Regions from separate parts of the Brevibacillus sp. WF146 genome, predicted to be linked through region 4. Evidence: riboswitches for the same ligand, from Rfam matches in the RefSeq annotation. Region 4 holds a riboswitch; each other region holds the start of a gene.
The links. A riboswitch is a leader RNA that binds a small molecule or an ion and turns the genes downstream of it on or off. The one in region 4 is predicted to bind S-adenosylmethionine.
Positions count from the first base shown of each region.

Region 1: another riboswitch for S-adenosylmethionine. It lies ahead of A6764_RS21495 (homocysteine synthase); the one in region 4 lies ahead of mtnK (S-methyl-5-thioribose kinase).
Region 2: another riboswitch for S-adenosylmethionine. It lies ahead of A6764_RS02150 (BMP family lipoprotein); the one in region 4 lies ahead of mtnK (S-methyl-5-thioribose kinase).
Region 3: another riboswitch for S-adenosylmethionine. It lies ahead of A6764_RS08020 (aminotransferase class I/II-fold pyridoxal phosphate-dependent enzyme); the one in region 4 lies ahead of mtnK (S-methyl-5-thioribose kinase).

Region 1 covers NZ_CP109943.1:4,322,457-4,326,664, forward strand. The annotation lists gene A6764_RS21480 (SCO family protein) at 197-811, opposite strand; gene A6764_RS21485 (rhodanese-like domain-containing protein) at 891-1,205, opposite strand; partial or broken gene A6764_RS21490 (GNAT family N-acetyltransferase) at 1,564-2,139, opposite strand; SAM riboswitch class I at 2,234-2,344, shown strand; gene A6764_RS21495 (homocysteine synthase) at 2,441-3,742, shown strand; gene A6764_RS21500 (AAA family ATPase) at 4,109-4,208, shown strand, end outside.
Region 2 covers NZ_CP109943.1:408,058-412,265, forward strand. The annotation lists gene A6764_RS02145 (methyl-accepting chemotaxis protein) at 118-1,599, shown strand; SAM riboswitch class I at 1,687-1,797, shown strand; gene A6764_RS02150 (BMP family lipoprotein) at 2,032-3,060, shown strand; gene A6764_RS02155 (ABC transporter ATP-binding protein) at 3,138-4,208, shown strand, end outside.
Region 3 covers NZ_CP109943.1:1,625,633-1,629,840, forward strand. The annotation lists gene A6764_RS08005 (hypothetical protein) at 1-847, shown strand, start outside; gene A6764_RS08010 (DUF5665 domain-containing protein) at 851-1,183, opposite strand; gene A6764_RS08015 (pyridoxamine 5'-phosphate oxidase family protein) at 1,334-1,792, shown strand; SAM riboswitch class I at 1,882-1,996, shown strand; gene A6764_RS08020 (aminotransferase class I/II-fold pyridoxal phosphate-dependent enzyme) at 2,093-3,259, shown strand; gene A6764_RS08025 (trans-sulfuration enzyme family protein) at 3,256-4,208, shown strand, end outside.
Region 4 covers NZ_CP109943.1:937,993-942,200, reverse strand. The annotation lists gene mtnA (S-methyl-5-thioribose-1-phosphate isomerase) at 1-829, opposite strand, end outside; gene mtnK (S-methyl-5-thioribose kinase) at 826-2,052, opposite strand; SAM riboswitch class I at 2,235-2,377, opposite strand; gene A6764_RS04505 (anti-sigma factor) at 2,468-3,643, opposite strand; gene A6764_RS04500 (RNA polymerase sigma factor) at 3,621-4,136, opposite strand.

The sequences.
Region 1 (4,208 bases), 1.1 Mb from region 4:
AAGAGACCCGCTGAACAGCCAATGTGCCGCAGGGAACCCCGTGATTCCCGAAGAGGGCCGCCCATGAAACAGATGAACCCGCCCCCGGAACCGCGAACATCAGGTCCGGCAGAGGCGGGTTTTTTTACGGAAAATGATTTCCGGCAGGGCCGGCCCGCTGCGTCATGCAAAGGCCGGGGCGGCCCCGGTTGGCTGTTTAATCAGCCAACTGCTCGATGTCTTTCAGCATGTTGTCCATATCCATGTCGGACGCCATCCCGTACATGCGGCGCATGTTGCCGTCCTTGTCGACGAGGAACATGCGGGCGGTGTGGGCAAACGAACCGTCAGGCTGTTTCAGGACGGCGATGCCGAAGTCTTTGGTCACTTTTTCCACGGTCGCTTGATCGCCGCGCAGGAAGTACCAGCCGCTCTGATCGGCGCCAAACTTGTCCGCGTACGCCTTGAGCACTTCCGGCGTGTCCCGCTCCGGGTCAAAGGTGATCGTCACAAACGCCACCTTGTCTCCAAACAGCCCTTTGGCCTTCAACTGTTCCTGCATCTTGGCCATGTTAAACGTCGTGGCCGGGCAGATGTCCGGGCAGTGGGTAAAGATGAACTCCACCAGCCGGACCTTGCCGTTGGTTTCGGACAGGGTGAATGTGGACCCGTCAATGTTGTCCAGCGTAAAGTCGTTCATCTGTTTGACGACGGGGATCTGGCTCTTCTGCCAGTACTGGTAGCCGAATACCCCGACGACGAGCAGCGCCAGCACGGCGGCCGCCACGGTAAACCAGTGGCGCTGCCAGAACGACGCCTTGCCTTCGCTCATCTTGCTCTCCTCCTCATCCTGATCGCGCTGATCCCCGACAAACGGCGATCACGCGCATCTTTCTTTCTGCAGCGCTGCGTTACGCTTCCGTTTCCCCCGGCCAGGCGAGCATGCCGCCCACCATGTTGGCCGCGTCGAAGCCCAATTCCTGCAAATATTGGGTGGCCATGTGGCTGCGGGCGCCGCTTCGGCAGACCAGCACGACCGGCGTCTCCTTGTCCAGCTCGTCGACGCGATACGGCAGAAAGCCGAGCGGAATCAGTTTGGCTTCCTTAATGTGACCGCCATTCCACTCCTCCACTTCGCGTACGTCGATGACCTGCAGCTTTTCTCCCGCAGCCAGCTTCTCCATCAGCTCCTGCGGCGTGATTTCCTTTACCCCTTGATCCGCCATGTTTACTAGCCTCCTGTATCTTCATGAACGTTGATTCCATACCGCCTCCCATCATACCATACCGGCGGCTATTTTCGAACAGGCCGTCCCTGCACGGACGCGGCGTCACAACGGGAAGAGCCCGAGCCGCAGGATCAGCGACGGGATCAGCAGGAACCGGCCGGCGATCTGCGCGATCATCAGCATGGTGCTCATGGCCGGGGCTGGAGGTTACACAGTGCATCTGTATCTTTCTCATAATCACCCCTATTATAGGGCTGCCCCGGCCGGAAAGTTGTGAACGAGAGAGGGCGAAACGGTTACGCAATTGTGACGGGGAGCGCTGCGGTTCCTGCTTCAGCCCGCCGTGTACGGATTCGTCACGGACCGCTTCTCCCCTGGCCGCCCGTTCCTTTTCCGCCAGATACCGGAGAAAATCGTCCCGCTTGAAGGCGTGCAGCACACAGGGGTGCTGCTGCCGCTGCTCCAGAGCGGCGTGCTCCTCGGGATACTCGCTTTCCACGTGGAGCGTGACGTAGGGCAGCTTCTCCTGCGCTTTTTGCGAGCGGATGTTGGTCGTCCGCGCCCCGGCGAAGACGATGTCCAGGTCCAGTTCGCCAAACGCGATGGACAAAATCGCTTCCTTGGCGAGCTGGTTGTACCCTTTCCCCCAGTACGCCCGGCCCAGCCAACTGCCGATGTGACAGCGCCGCCGCTCCCTGTCGATGAACATCAGCGTGGTGACGCCGATTAACTCCTCCTTTTCATTGAAGACGACCCGGCTGACGGCTCTCCCTGCCCGCTCCTCTTCCGTAATGTGCCGGATGAACCGCTTCGTATCCTCGACCGACTGGTCCTGCAGGCTGAGCGCGCCGCTGACGGCCGGATCGGAAACCAGCGCAAACATGCGCTCCGCATAGGCCAAATCGTGTGGACGCAAGAAAACAGCAATCATGATAATTCCCCCTGACTTACTCGGAAATTTGTATTGACCGAATCCGGCTGTCCCCCTATAATACCAGATAAGCACAATTTGCAAAATTTCCACGATTTCATCAAGAGCGGCGGAGGGACAGGCCCGATGAAGCCCGGCAACCGGCAAACAAGCCTGCTTGCATGGTGCCAATTCCTGCAGAATCCCGGATTCTGAGAGATGAAACGGCCGCTTGATCGGGAATGACCGAAGCCTTCTTTCTCTCCGGAAGAAGGCTTCGTTTGTTATCCATCCTTTATCCAGGAAAGAGGGAGAGATGCCCATGTCGGACCAACGCCAGTGGAAGCCGGAAACCATCGCTCTGCACGGAGGACAGTCGCCCGATCCGGTGACGGGAGCGCGCGCCGTGCCGATTTACCAGACGACCTCGTACGTGTTTCGCGATACGGAGCACGCCGCCAACCTGTTCGGGCTGAAAGAGACGGGCAACATCTACACGCGCATCATGAACCCGACCCAGGACGTGTTTGAACAGCGGGTCGCCCTGCTGGAAGGCGGTGTCGGGGCGCTGGCCACTTCCTCCGGGCAGGCGGCGATCGCCTTTTCCATCCTCAACATCGCCCATGCCGGCGACGAAATTGTCGCCTCCAACAGCCTGTACGGCGGCACCTACAACCTCTTCTACCACACGCTGCCGCGGCTCGGCATCACCGTTCACTTCGTCGACCAATCCAACCCGGACCATTTCCGCTCCAAAATCAACGAAAAGACAAAAGCGCTGTTCCTCGAGACGATCGGCAATCCGCGCATGGACGTGGCCGACATCGAGGCGATTGCCGCGATTGGCCACGAACACGGAATTCCGCTGATCGTGGACAACACCTTTGCCACTCCGATCCTCTGCCGTCCGTTTGACCACGGAGCGGACATCGTCGTTCACTCCACCACCAAGTTCATCGGCGGACACGGCACGGCCATCGGCGGCATCATCGTCGACTCCGGCAAGTTCGACTGGAGCAGCGGCAAGTTTCCCGGCCTGACCACGCCCGACCCGAGCTACCACGGCATCGTCTACACGGAAGCGCTCGGCCCGCTGGCGTACATCGTCAAGGCCCGCGTTCAACTGCAGCGGGATATCGGGGCCGCCGTCGCGCCGTTCAACGCCTTCCTGTTTCTGCAAGGGCTGGAAACGCTGCATCTGCGCATGGAGCGGCACAGCGAAAACGCCCTGGCCGTCGCCCGCTATCTGGAGGCACATCCCGCCGTGGAGTGGGTCAGCTACCCGGGATTGGAGAGCGATCCGCACTACCGCCTGGCGCAAAAGTACCTGCCGAAAGGAGCGGGGGCCATCCTCACCTTTGGCATTCGCGGCGGCGTCGCCGAAGGGAAGAAGCTGATCGAGTCGGTCAAGCTGTTCTCCCATCTGGCCAACGTCGGCGATTCCAAGTCGCTCATCATCCATCCGGCCAGCACGACCCACCAGCAGATGTCGGAAGCGGAACAGCTCGCCGCCGGCGTCACCCCGGGCCTGATTCGCCTCTCCGTCGGCACGGAGGCGATCGACGACATTCTCGCCGATCTGGAGCAGGCGCTGAAGCAGGCGGTGCCCCAGCAGGTCGGATAAGGAACGGGTCTGGTCCGTTGGGGCGCCCCGACGCGCCCAAAGCGGCCGGGGATGGCGAGCGTCTGCGTTCGTTTGCGTCAAACAGCGAAGCGGGAGTTCCCCTTCGCTGTTTTTCTTGTTTCCGACGCCTTTTCTTCACCCTCTGTTCCCGCGGCTTTCAAGCGCCCAGTTGCTTGACTGTGCGCCGCCGATGAAGGTCGCAAACGTTCCCCCGCCGATCAGCGGCGCGCTCGTTTCAGAGGGCCGTTTTTCCGATCAGGATAATTTTATGAAGATTTGGCAAAATCAGGCGTTCCGAGGTATAATACCTTCCATACTGGAACAACCGGGTCTCGCGCCCTATTTTCCCATAAAGGAGACGTCCTCATGACCCATCGCCCTTTGGACACATTGCTGGAAAGCGTCAACCGCGTCATCGTCGGCAAGGAGCCGCAGATCCGGCTGCTGGTGACGGCTCTTCTGGCCC
Region 2 (4,208 bases), 530 kb from region 4:
TTTTTCACATGTTTTCCATGTACCCGATAGTATTTGGAAGATTTTTCAGGATATAATGACAAAAGAGAGCTGTATCCAGACACACGGGAGGTAAAGGAGGAACTTATGCTTCAGACCATGTTTCAATTGGTCCGCAACACCTTGACCAACAAAGAAGGCTTCATGATCTTTATTCTCTGGAATCATCTGTGGCTGGCCGGATGGATCGCGTATCAGGAGGGCGTGAACTTCTGGAAGCTGACATCGCTGGGCCTGCTGGTGACGCTGATCGTTTCGCCGTACTACTTCATCCGCAAAGGCAGTTACGTGATTCGCTACCTGGTGGCGATCGGCTTTATGTATTACTCCATCGCGTTCGACCACTTTACGTCTTACCCGGAGACGGCGTTCCTTTCCTTCATCGTGCTCGGCTTCCTCGCGGCCTATCTGGACTGGAAGCTGGTCGTCTCCGCCGGGATTGTCCAGATCGCGGCGACGTTTGTCGGGTTTTACACCGGTTTCTACGACATGTTCGACGAAGGCCGGACGGAGGTCAACCTGATCCTGCACCTCGTGTCCGTTGTGCTGATGATCGCCGGCTTGACCTACCTGTGTCTGGCCGGACAAGCCTCGCTGAGCAAAGCGGAGGCGGCGCGGCGGGAAGCGGAGGAAAAGGAACAGCGGCTGGCGGAGCTGTTGGGCCACATCCGACTGGTGACGGAACAGCTCGACCGCACGTCGGAGCACGTGCATGAGCACGCGGAGACGACCAAACGGAACACGGACGAGATGATGATCGCGTTCCGCGAAGTGGCGACGGGGATGGAGGCACAGGCCAACTCCACGGTGAAGATCGAGGAGGAAGTCCAGTCGATCGACCACGAGATCGTGGCGGTCAACGAGCAGGCCAACGCGATGAAGGCGGAGGCCGATCAGAACAACCGCCGCCTCACCGACAGCATCGGCATGATGAACGAGCTGTCGCGGCAGATGGAGCAGATCGTGCAGGCGGTCAACGTGGCCTCGTCCACCATCCGCGAGCTGAACCGGCAGGCCAACCGGGTGGAGGAGATCGTGCAGACGATCAACCAGATCGCGACCCAGACCAACCTGCTGGCGCTCAACGCGGCGATCGAATCGGCCCGGGCCGGGGAACACGGACGCGGCTTCGCCGTGGTGGCCGACGAGGTGCGAAAGCTGGCCGAGCAAAGCGCCACAGCCACCCAGGAGATTGCCGAAATCCTGCAGTCGCTGCACCAGGAGAGCGAAAACGCCGTGCGCCACATGAGCAACGGGGAAACGTCGGTGGCCAAGGGACAGGAGCTGGCCGTTCAGACCGTCACCTCCATCGAGGCGGTTCGGGCCGGGATGGAATCGTTTTTGCAGGCCGTCGAGCACGTGCGCTCCAGCATGGACAGGGTGAAGCTGCGCTCCGGAGAGGTGGCCGCCGAGATGTCGACGATTACGGCCGTGACGGAACAATCGGTGGCCAATCTGGAAGAGCTGTTCGCCACGGCGGAAAACCAGCATCAGAAGGTGCGGGAAATCACGGAGGAGCTGGGCGAGCTGAACGCGCTGTCGCGCAAACTGCAGCAGTCGTTTCGGGACCAACAAACGTAATGTTTCGAAATGACAAAAAAATCATTTGCATTTTGCTTTCCTTTTGCTAGAATAAGAGACATTACAACTGGATAGCGGATTCACCTTACCTTATCAAGAGAGGCGGAGGGACTGGCCCGATGAAGCCCGGCAACCACTGTACCCCGGTACAGAAAGGTGCCAATTCCTGCAAAACCCGTGGGTTTTGACAGATGAGGAAGAGGTTGGCGATAATTGGCAAACTCTTCCTCCGGGAAGAGTTTTTTTCATACCGTCAGCAGGGTTTCCATGGAAGTGCCTCTTGTGGAAAAAAAGGGGGAATAAGTCGAACGTTCTTGTGTTTCTATAGCAAAATATTCGTGTTTTTTCTTGATATTTTTGATAAAAACCTGTAAATTACCGGTATGAGAATCGCAAAATCGAAACTTTTGTCACTGGATAGGAGAGAGCAGCATGAAAAAGTACCTGTTGGCATTGATGACGTTTGCCGTACTGGCCGCCGGATGTGCGGCGGGTGGCGGCGCACCGGAGGACAAGGGACAAGCCGGGGGCCAGGATGGCGGCGCGAAGAAGCGGGTTGCGCTGGTTCTTCCGGAGAAGATCGGAGTCAACCCGTTCTTCCAGCAGATGGACGAGGGAGCCAAGAAAGCAGCGCAGGAATTTGGCGTCGATGTGAAAACCATCGAGTCGACCGACCACGCCGCCATCGAGGAGAACATCCGCGCGGCCGTGGCGGAGAATTACGATTTGATCATTACGTCGTCGTTTGAATCGGAGGACGCGCTGAAAAAAGTGGCGGCGGAAAACCCGGACCGCATGTTTGCAATCATCGATACCGTCGTGGACCTGCCGAACGTCCGCAGCGTGGTCTTTCGCGAGCATGAAGCCGCCTACCTGATGGGAGCGGCGGCCGGCCTGGCGACCAAGACCAACAAGGTGGGCATCGTCGCGGCGATGGACATTCCGCTTCTGAAAAAGTGGACGGTCGGCTTCCAGGAAGGACTGAAAGCGACCAATCCGAAGGCAGAGGTCTTCGTCAACTACGTCGGCAGCTTCAACGACCCGGCGAAAGCCAAGGAGCTGGCCCTGCTGCAGGCAAACAAGGGAGCCGACTTCATCTACGGGGCCGCTGCCGTAGGCGACCTGGGCGTGTTTGAAGCGGCCAAGGAAAAAGGCTTCTACACCTCCGGCCAGGACGTCGACCGCACCGGCATCGATCCGGAACACATCGTCCTGTCCCAGTTGAAAGGAACCGACACGGCCGCTTACGAAACGGTAAAGGCGTTTGTAAACGGCAGCCTGAAACCAGGCGTGCAAACGTACGGCCTGAAGGAAGACGGCGTCGGCGTCACCTACGTCACGCGCGAGAGCAAGACGCCGCTCCATCAGTTCATCGGCGAAGAGATCGTCAACAAGGTGAAAGCGATCAAGGACGAGATCGTGGCGGGTACGCGCAAGGTGCCCGATCCGCTGCAGCAGTAAACGAGACGGCGACCGACTACTGTGGTAGTCGGTTTCCTGTTGCAACGGGCCAACAGGAAAAAGGAGGGAAGAACGGGATGGCGTACCGTCTGGAAATGCGTAACATGACGAAAAGGTACGGCGATTTTACGGCCAACGACAATGTGTCGTTCACCCTGCGGGCCGGCGAAGTCCACGCCATCGTCGGGGAGAACGGCGCCGGCAAAACCACCCTGATGCGGATGCTGTACGGCATGGAACAGCCCACGTCCGGGGAGATCGTGCTGAACGGCCGGCCGGTGGTCTTTCGCGGCCCCGACGACGCGATCAAACACGGCATCGGGATGGTGCACCAGCACTTCATGCTGTTTGCCGATTTCAGCGTGGCGGAGAACATCGTCATCGGCTATGAACCGCAGCGCGCCGGCCTGTTCCGGCGCAAGGAAGCGGTGGAGGCGGTGCGGGCCCTCAGCGAGCGCTACCGCATCCCGATCGACGTGACCGCCCGGGTATCCCAATGCTCGGTCGGGGAACAGCAGCGCGTGGAGATTCTCAAGGTGCTGTACCAGGGAGCGGACATCATCGTACTGGACGAGCCGACCGCCGTCCTGACGCCGCTGGAGGTAAAGGAACTGCTGCAGACGATACGCCACCTGGCGGAGAGCGGCAAGAGCGTCATCCTGATCACGCACAAGCTCAAGGAAGTGATGGAGGTGGCCGACCGGATCACGGTGCTGCGCGGCGGCCGGGTGACCGGGACCGTTTCCCGGCAGGAGACCAGCGTGGACGAACTGGCCCGGCTGATGGTGGGCCGCGAGCTGCAGCCATTGAGCGAGCGGGTGAGCCTGGCCGGCGGGCCGCTCCTGCAGGTGGAAAACCTGACCGTTCGCGACAGGCAGACGATCGTGGACGGCGTTGCTTTTACCGTGCACCACGGGGAAATCGTCGGAATCGCCGGGGTCTCGGGCAACGGCCAGTCGGAGCTGCTGCAGGCCATCACCGGGCTGCGGCCGATCACGGCGGGCAGGGTGCTGCTGGGCGGAAAAGACGTCACCAACCGTCCGGTGGCAGCCATTCGTGAAGCGGGAGTGGCCCATATCCCGGAAGACCGCTACCTGTGGGGAACGGCCAAGCAGGAGAGCGTGGAGGAAAACGCCTTGATGGGCTAC
Region 3 (4,208 bases), 690 kb from region 4:
CGTAAGCGCCACGCCGCAGTACGCGACGGTCAAGGCGTACGTGGGCGACAAGTTGGTGGAAACCCGCAAGCTGCAGGTAAACACGGGAACCGCCGTGGAGACCGACGTGCTGATTCACGCCTTGGCGCTGTTGGATGGGAACAAACAGGAACTGAAAGTAAACGGCATCATCAGCCAGGAAGCGGACAAGGTGGTCGTGAAGTACGACGGCAAAACCAAAGAGGCGGACGTGAAAAAGCTGTGGAAAGGCGTCGGCTCTTACTCCGTCACCCTGAAGGGTGTACAGGCCGGCAAAGGCAAGGCGCTGGTCGAAGCCTACAAGGCCGGAAAGAAAATCGATTCCGAATCGGTGGAGCTGAAGGTAATCAACGCCGCTGACAGCGACAAGCCGCACAGCTACCGCATCGAGGGAACCGCTTCGATTAATGCAAAAGAGAAACAGATTCGCGTGAAAGGAAGCATTGACGGCCTCGACGATGAGGGCGGCAAGGGCAAGGTGAAGCTGTACGTCGTGGCGCCGGACGGCAAAAAGCACGAGGTAAAGGTGGATGGCGACGAGTTTGAGGTGAAACTGAGCTACAAAAACCGCTCCTACAACGCGAAAGCGGTACACCTCGAGCTGTACCTGGACGGCAAGCTCGTGGCCCAAGCCGACATTCCGCACAAAACGCCGGTCAACGGCGATGACGACGAGGAAGGCAAGGGGGAAGGCAAGGACAAGGATAAGCATTCGAAAGGCAACGCCTACGGCTATTGGAAAAAGCACGGCAATGACGACGAGGACAACCATGGCGGCAAGAACAACCATAAAGACGGCGACGACCGCGACGAGGACGATGACGAGTAAGGCTTACGGCCGATAGGCTTGCACGTAATCGATCAACTGGCGGATGTAATCGCCGATGATCGGGACGGACAGGAACTGGCTGAGGAAGGAGCCGAGCAGCGCCAGGACAATGGCCGTGCCGATCGTCAATCCCAGGCCCCGGGCAAGACCTGCGAGGAAGTTGATCCACAGCAGCTTGCTCGGGGCCGTATAGTTTTGAATCACGTCGGCCAGACGGATATCCTCCAGAAAGAGGGCGATTTTGTCCATCCGTTCGTTCAGTTTGCGCACTTCCTGAAGCTCTGCCAGCAGTTCGTCGATCTTGGCCAGCAAGCGGTCGGTGGGGGATGGGGGCATGCGGCTCTCCTCCTGTCTCGCGATCGTTCCCATTACGTATCAGTGTAGGAAAAAAACGGTGGAGAATCAAGGCGCCGGACGGAAAGGTTTGCCTATCGCCAGGCGGGTGGGTACAATAGACGTACATTCCCTTTTCAAGGAGGCATCGGAATGGCTGAAACCGTTTCCCAAACGCTTTCGGAGGAACTGTTCGCGCTTTTGCAGCAGGAGCGTTTTCTCACACTCGGGACCATCGACCACGAGACCGGCGCTCCGTCGCTCAGTTCCCTTTCCTGGACGTTTGCGCCGACGCCGCAGTTGATCCGTTTCGCGGTAGACAACCGCTCCCGCATTTTGGCCAACATTGCCAAGGAACCGCAGGTGGTGCTGCATTTGATCGGGGCTGGTTCCTCCTATGCCATCAACGGCAGGGCGACGATCAAAACGGAGCGGATGGAGAATGTTCCGCTGAAGCTGGCCATGGTGGAAGTGGCCATCGAGGCGGTTCGCGACGTGATGTTCTACGGCTCCCGCATCTCGGTCGAGCCCCAATATGAAAAGACGTACGACAAAAATGCGGCGGCCAAGCTGGACAACCAGGTGATGACCGCATTAAGGAACGCACAGTGATCGGGTACCAACGAGATGGAAAAACGGGTTGACAGGTACTTCCGATTCCGGTAGTATAAGGTCAACCAAAAGCAAATTGCATAGCAAACTTCTTATCCAGAGAGGCGGAGGGACTGGCCCGATGATGCCCGGCAACCAATCACCTGTGTACAGGGGATACTGGTGCTAATTCCTGCAGAGTGTAAACGCTCTGAAAGATGAGAAGGATTTGCTTACGTGAGCGTAAACAAAGCCTTCTTTTCAGAGAAAAGAGGGCTTTTTTCATTGCCCTCGGCCAATTCGTTGGAGGGAGAGATCCACATGCATCTGGAGACAAAATTGGTACAGGCGGGCGTCGCCAAAGACGAACGGACCGGAGCGATCAGCTTTCCCGTCTACTACGCCACCGCGTATCGCCATCCCGCCCTCGGTCAGAGCACGGGATACGATTACACGCGCACGGCCAACCCGACCCGGACGGTGCTGGAGCAGGCGATTGCCGAAGCGGAAGGGGGAGACGCCGGGTTTGCCTGCGCTTCGGGCATGGCGGCGGTTCACACGGTCATGGGGCTGTTCTCCCAGGGAGATCACCTGGTCGTATCGCTCGATCTGTACGGCGGGACGTACCGGTTGTTCGAGCAGGTGCTCTCACGCTACGGGCTTCGCTTCAGCTACGTCGACCTGCGCGACGTGAAGAACTTGGAAGAAGCGATTCGCCCAGAGACGCGGGCTGTCTTTGTGGAAACGCCGACCAATCCCCTGATGCAGATCACCGACATCGCGGCGGTGGCGGAGGTGGCCAAGCGGAACGGGCTGTTGACCATTGTGGACAACACGTTCATGACGCCCTACTGTCAGCGGCCGCTGGGGTTGGGGGCCGACCTGGTGCTGCACAGCGCGACCAAATACCTCGGCGGACACAACGACGTCCTCGCCGGACTGATCGTCACAAAGGGCGAGGAGTTGTCCGAAAAGATCCGGTTTTTGCACAATTCCATCGGAGCGGTGCTGGGTCCCCAGGACTGTTGGCTGCTGCTGCGGGGGATGAAGACCCTGGCCCTGCGGATGGAACGCCATCAGGCAAACGCCTATGCGATTGCGCAGAAACTGCGGGAACACCCTGCCGTGACGGACGTCTTTTATCCCGGCTTGGCGGAGCACCCCGGTTACGAGGTGCAGCGCAGGCAGGCCAGCGGGTTCAGCGGGATGGTCTCGTTCCGCCTCCGCTCGGCTGATCAGGTGGCGCCGTTTCTGGAGCGGCTGCGGATCGTATCGTTTGCGGAAAGCCTGGGCGGCGTGGAGTCGCTGTGCACCTATCCGGCGACGCAGACCCATGCCGACATCCCGCAGGAGATCCGCGAGTACGTGGGCGTGTGCGACCGGCTGCTGCGGCTGTCGGTCGGGATCGAACATCCCGACGACCTGATCGCCGATGTGTGTCAGGCGCTGGATGCCAGTCTCGCAGTGGCGGGAGGGAGTGTACGATGAACTTTGCCACCAAACTGCTGCACGGCACCAGTTGTATTGACCCGGTGACAGGGGCGGCCTCGGTGCCCATTTATCAGGCGTCCACCTTTCATCAGGCCGATCTGGACCGGCCCGGTGTCTACGATTACGCCCGTTCGGGCAATCCCACCCGGCATGCCCTGGAAGAGGCGATCGCCGTCCTGGAGGGAGGTGAGCGCGGATTCGCCTTTGCTTCCGGCATGGCGGCCATCTCCAGCGTGTTCATGCTGTTCTCCGCCGGGGATCACGTCGTGGTGGCGGAGGACGTGTACGGCGGCACCTACCGCTTCTTGACCAAGGTTCTTTCCCGCATGGGGATCACCGTCAGCTTTGTCGATACCACCTCGCTGGAGCAGGTGGAAGCGGCCATCCGTCCCGAGACCAAGGGCATCTACCTGGAAACCCCGTCCAACCCGACGCTGAAAGTGACGGATATCGCCGCTGTCTGCGCGCTGGCGCAACAGCGGGGACTGCTCGTGATCGTGGACAATACGTTCATGACGCCGTACTATCAGCGGCCGCTGGAGTTGGGCGCGGACGTGGTGATCCACAGCGCGACCAAGTTCATCGGCGGCCACAGCGACGTCGTGGCGGGGTTGGCCGTGACCAGGGAGGCGGCGTTGGGCGAGCAGCTCTACATGATCCAAAACGGCATGGGAGCGATCCTCGGCGTGCAGGATTCCTGGCTGGTGCTGCGCGGGTTGAAGTCCTTAAAAGCGCGCCTGGACGTCAGCACGCAGACGGCGGAAAAGCTGGCCCGTTGGCTTTCCACACACCCGGCGGTCAGCCGCGTCTACTACACCGGATTGCCGGAACACGACGGACATGACCTGCAAAACCGGCAGGCGAGCGGACACGGGGCCGTCCTCTCCTTTGACGTGGGCAGCCGCGAGCGGGCCAAAGCGCTGTTTGACCGCGTCAGGCTGCCGAT
Region 4 (4,208 bases):
ACAGCGGGGCCGCCACGTAAAACGGAATGCCGTGCGCGTGTGCCAGAACCGCCACGCCGTAGGTCCCGATCTTGTTGGCGACGTCGCCGTTGGCCGCCACGCGGTCCGTGCCGACGATGACCGCCTGCACCTTGCCCTGGGCCATCACCATCGCCGCCATGTTGTCGCAGATCAGCGTGACGTCGATGCCCGCCTGCTGCAGCTCGTAGGCGGTGAGGCGCGCCCCCTGCAGCACCGGCCGGGTCTCGTCGGCGTACACTTTCAGGTTCCAGCCGCGCTCCTTGGCGAGGTAGAGCGGGGCCGTCGCCGTACCGTAGGCCGCGGTCGCGAGCGCACCCGGATTGCAGTGCGTCAGGATGCCCATGCCGTCTTTCAACAGGGTGAGCAGGTGCTCTCCGATTCGGCGGCACACTTCCGCGTCTTCCCGCTGGATGGACAGGGCTTCGTCCAGAACCGCCGCCTTCAGCTCTGCCACCGGTTTGCCGGCTTCGCGCTGCACGCGGGCCTTGATCCTGTCCAGGGCCCAGAACAGGTTGACCGCCGTCGGGCGGGAAGTGCCGAGGTAGTCGGCCTGCTCGCTCAAATGATGCCAAAACGCCTCAAAATCGTTGGCGTCGCTGCTGCGGACGCCGAGATACAAGCCGTAGGCGGCCGCCATGCCGATGGCGGGCGCCCCGCGCACCTGCAGATGGCGGATGGCTGCCCACACTTCCTCCGAAGTGGTCAGCGTCAGGTAGATCGTTTCAACGGGCAGCCGGGTCTGGTCCAGCAGGACGAGCGCGTCATCCTGCCACTTGACCGGCGCAAATGGCGTGCTGGTCGTTGTCATACTGCAGCCTCCTGGTCGTATCGTGCGGTAACCGTCCGAACGATGTCTGTGATGTCTGTCGATACCTCCACGCCGTTCCGCTCCAGAATCAGCGCCTGGCCGATCGCCAGCGCCAGCCGCTCCGCTTCCGCGCGGGTCTGATCGTCGGCGATGCTGTTCAGGTCGGCGACGCCCGCCAACCCGATGACGCGGCGCAGGATTTTGCAGCCGGCGAAGCCCGCCGCGTCCCGGATCAGCCGCTGCACGTAGCTCTGCCAGAAGCCTTCGGTGTGGGCGCTGCGCTCTTTCGCCTGTTTGTGCCAGAGCTGGACGAACTGGGAGACAAACTCGTTCCAGACGTCTTCCACCGTCGCCAACAGATATTCGCGATAGGCCTCCCGCTTTCCTGTATCCGGCTGCAGGCCGTGCTGGCCCGCGTAGTTCAGCAGCAGGTTGGCGATCACCGCGCCGATGTCGAAGCCGATCGGGCCGTAGTAGGCGAATTCGGGGTCGATCACCTTGATCGACGTCGGCGAAATGAAGATGCTGCCGGTATGCAGGTCGCCGTGCACCAGCGCCTCCGCCCGGGTGAGGAAATCGTACTTGAGCTTGGCGATTTCCAGCTTCAGCGGCTTGTTGTTCCAGATCGCCTCCACCTCCCGCCGGATCAGCGGGTTGAAGCTGTTGGTCGGCGCGTCTTCGTAGGGATCGGTGAAGACGAGGTCTTCAGTAATTTTGCATAATTCCGGATTTATGAATCTTCCGACGAGCGCTTTTTTGTCGTAGGGATGCGCCCCCAAATCGGACGTGTAAAACAGCGTATGGGCGAGAAAGCGGCCGATCTGTTTGGCGAACAGCGGGTAGCGGTTGCCCGCGATCAAGCCTTTTCGCATGATCACGTGGTCGCTGACGTCTTCCATCACCGTCAGGGCCAGCTCCTCGTCAAAGTGATACACCTCCGGCACGAGATCCGGCACGTATTTGTGCTGGATGCGCAGCGCCTCGCTTTCGATCCGGGCGCGGTCCAGCGTGAGCGGCCAGGATTCGCCCACCACGCGGGCGTAGGGCAGCGCCTGCTTGACGACGACGCTTTTGCCCGTCGCTTCCTCCCGGATGTGGAACACCAGGTTGAGATTGCCGTCGCCGATCTCCCGGCTGGTCAGTTCCGCTTCCGCCGCAAACAGGTCCGGCAGTTGTTTTACGTACTGCACTGCTTCTTGTTCGCTCAATGCGCGATACGCCATGGTTCAATTCCCCTCTCCTTCGGCAGATGCCGCTTGTCTTCACATTTCCGGTGTGTCTATTCAGTGGCCGCCGGGCGGCGCGTGAACCGCTGCCGCCTCCAGCCAGAGCATTCCGCACATGCAAAAAGACCTCTTTTCCCGAAGAATAGAGGTCTGTCCGTACGCGTCTGCGTGTCGTCTCCCCCTTATCTTCCAGAATACTTTTGTTTCTGCAGGAATTAGCACCGTGCACGCGCTGCACGTCCGTCGCCGGAAGCGCTCGGACAGCGTCATGTCGGTTGCCGGGTTTCATCGGGCCAGTCCCTCCACCTTCTCTGGATAAGGTATCCAACGTATGCGGTTTTGACGTTTGTTTGAATCATACAACCCCGGTTTCGCGCTGTCAACACCCTTTTTTGGGTGAAATGTCCAGTCTTCACGGACTGGTCCGCTGGCCCGAGGCACTCGGCCGGTCCCAGTTCCACCAGTCGATCCGGCCCACGAAGGCAGCCGTGATCGACGGCTCCTGCCGCAGCTTGAGCAGTTCCTTGACAGGGCCCGTCACGACCGCCCCGTAGAGGCGCACACCGTTCTGCTGCAGGTAGCGGCAGCGTTCCTCGATGCGCAGCCGGTTTCCGGCGGTCACAAGCCGCTCGCCAATGGCGTTCGTCAGCCGTTCCTGTCCCGCGAGATACTCCATTTCCGCCAGGTACGCCCGGGCGCGCCGCTCACCTTCGCCATGTGCCTGAATCGGCGCTTCGCCGTAATCGAGTTCTCTTTCCGCGTATCCCCACACGTCACCGGCCGACAGCAGCAGACTGCCTTCCGCCGCGTCCGGATGGTTTCGCTCCTGCCCCGTGTCCACGGCGAACCAGGTGGTATCCAAGTCGTAGCTGGAAAGCAGGGCGTAGTACTCATCATGGGTCAGCAGCCGGTCAAACGAGACGGCGAGCTGCGCCACCGTTCCCTCTGGCAGCTTTTCCAGCGCGTTCCAGGCGGGATTTCTGCGGAAGGCGCTTTCTTCCCGATCGGCCGCTGACGACGGAAAGAGAAAAAAGAGCCGCTCTTTCCGCAAACCGTCGGTCCATGCCGGCTTCGCGGAAATGATCGAGAAGACGTTGCTGATCGAAAAGGTTCCGGCGTTCTGATCGTCTCCCCCCACCTGTTCACGCAGTTCCATGTTTATCTCCCCGTACAGAAATCCGATTTGCGAACCGCTGCTGCCCACCGTGAGCCCCGGCTGGGTAAAGTGCACCATGTCCCGGGCCACCCGGTAGGTGTCCTCGTGCAAATACCAGCCGATCCACCCGTTGGCAAACATCAGGACCGCCCCGACGAGAAGCGAGATGCCCACCGTGTAAGCCGCGTTGCCCAGCCTGTGGCGCCATTTGCTGCGGCGGAGGATGGCGCGCTGCGTCTCTTCGGACAGCACGTCCGTTTCTCTCTCCTCCTGTCCGCCGCTGCCCAGCAGCAGCTCCTCCAATCGTTCCGCATACAGCTCGTCCGCTGCGATCCTCGCACGGAAAGAGGCGGCTTCTTCCTCCGTCATTTCACCGCGCAGATATGCCAGCAGTTCCCGTTCCCGCTCTTCATTTGCCTTGTCCGTCGTCATGTTCATCCCTCCACATTCTGCGTAGTGTTTGCCGCCCGCGAAACAATGAGCGCTTTACGTCCGCCGCGTCGATGCCCAGCACCTCGGCGATTTCCGCGTAGCTGAGCTGTCCGCAATGCAGCAGGATCACCTGTTTTTGCTTCTCCGGCAGCCGGTCCAGGCACGTCCGCAGCGATGACCACGCCTCTTGGCTCAGCAGCGCCCGCACCGGGTCCGCCGCCGCCCCGTCCGGCTGTTCCGGGATCGTCTCCACCAATCGCCACGGACGCTTCTTCCGCCTCCGATGCCAGTCCACAAACGTGTGGTAGGCCGCCTTGAACAGCCAGGGGCGCACCTTTTCCCCCCGGTAGGCATCCAGGTATTGATACGCCCGGAAAAAGGTCTCCTGCGTCAGGTCTTCCGCCTGCACCCGGTCACCGGTCAATCGGCAGAGGTAGCGGTATATGTCGTTGACGTACAAGCGGTACACGTCTTCCAGTCCGACCTTTTCCACGGATTCACACCCTTTCACTCCTATCCACGCACATGGCGGGAAAAAGTTCCACCGCGCCGCAGCATTTTTTCA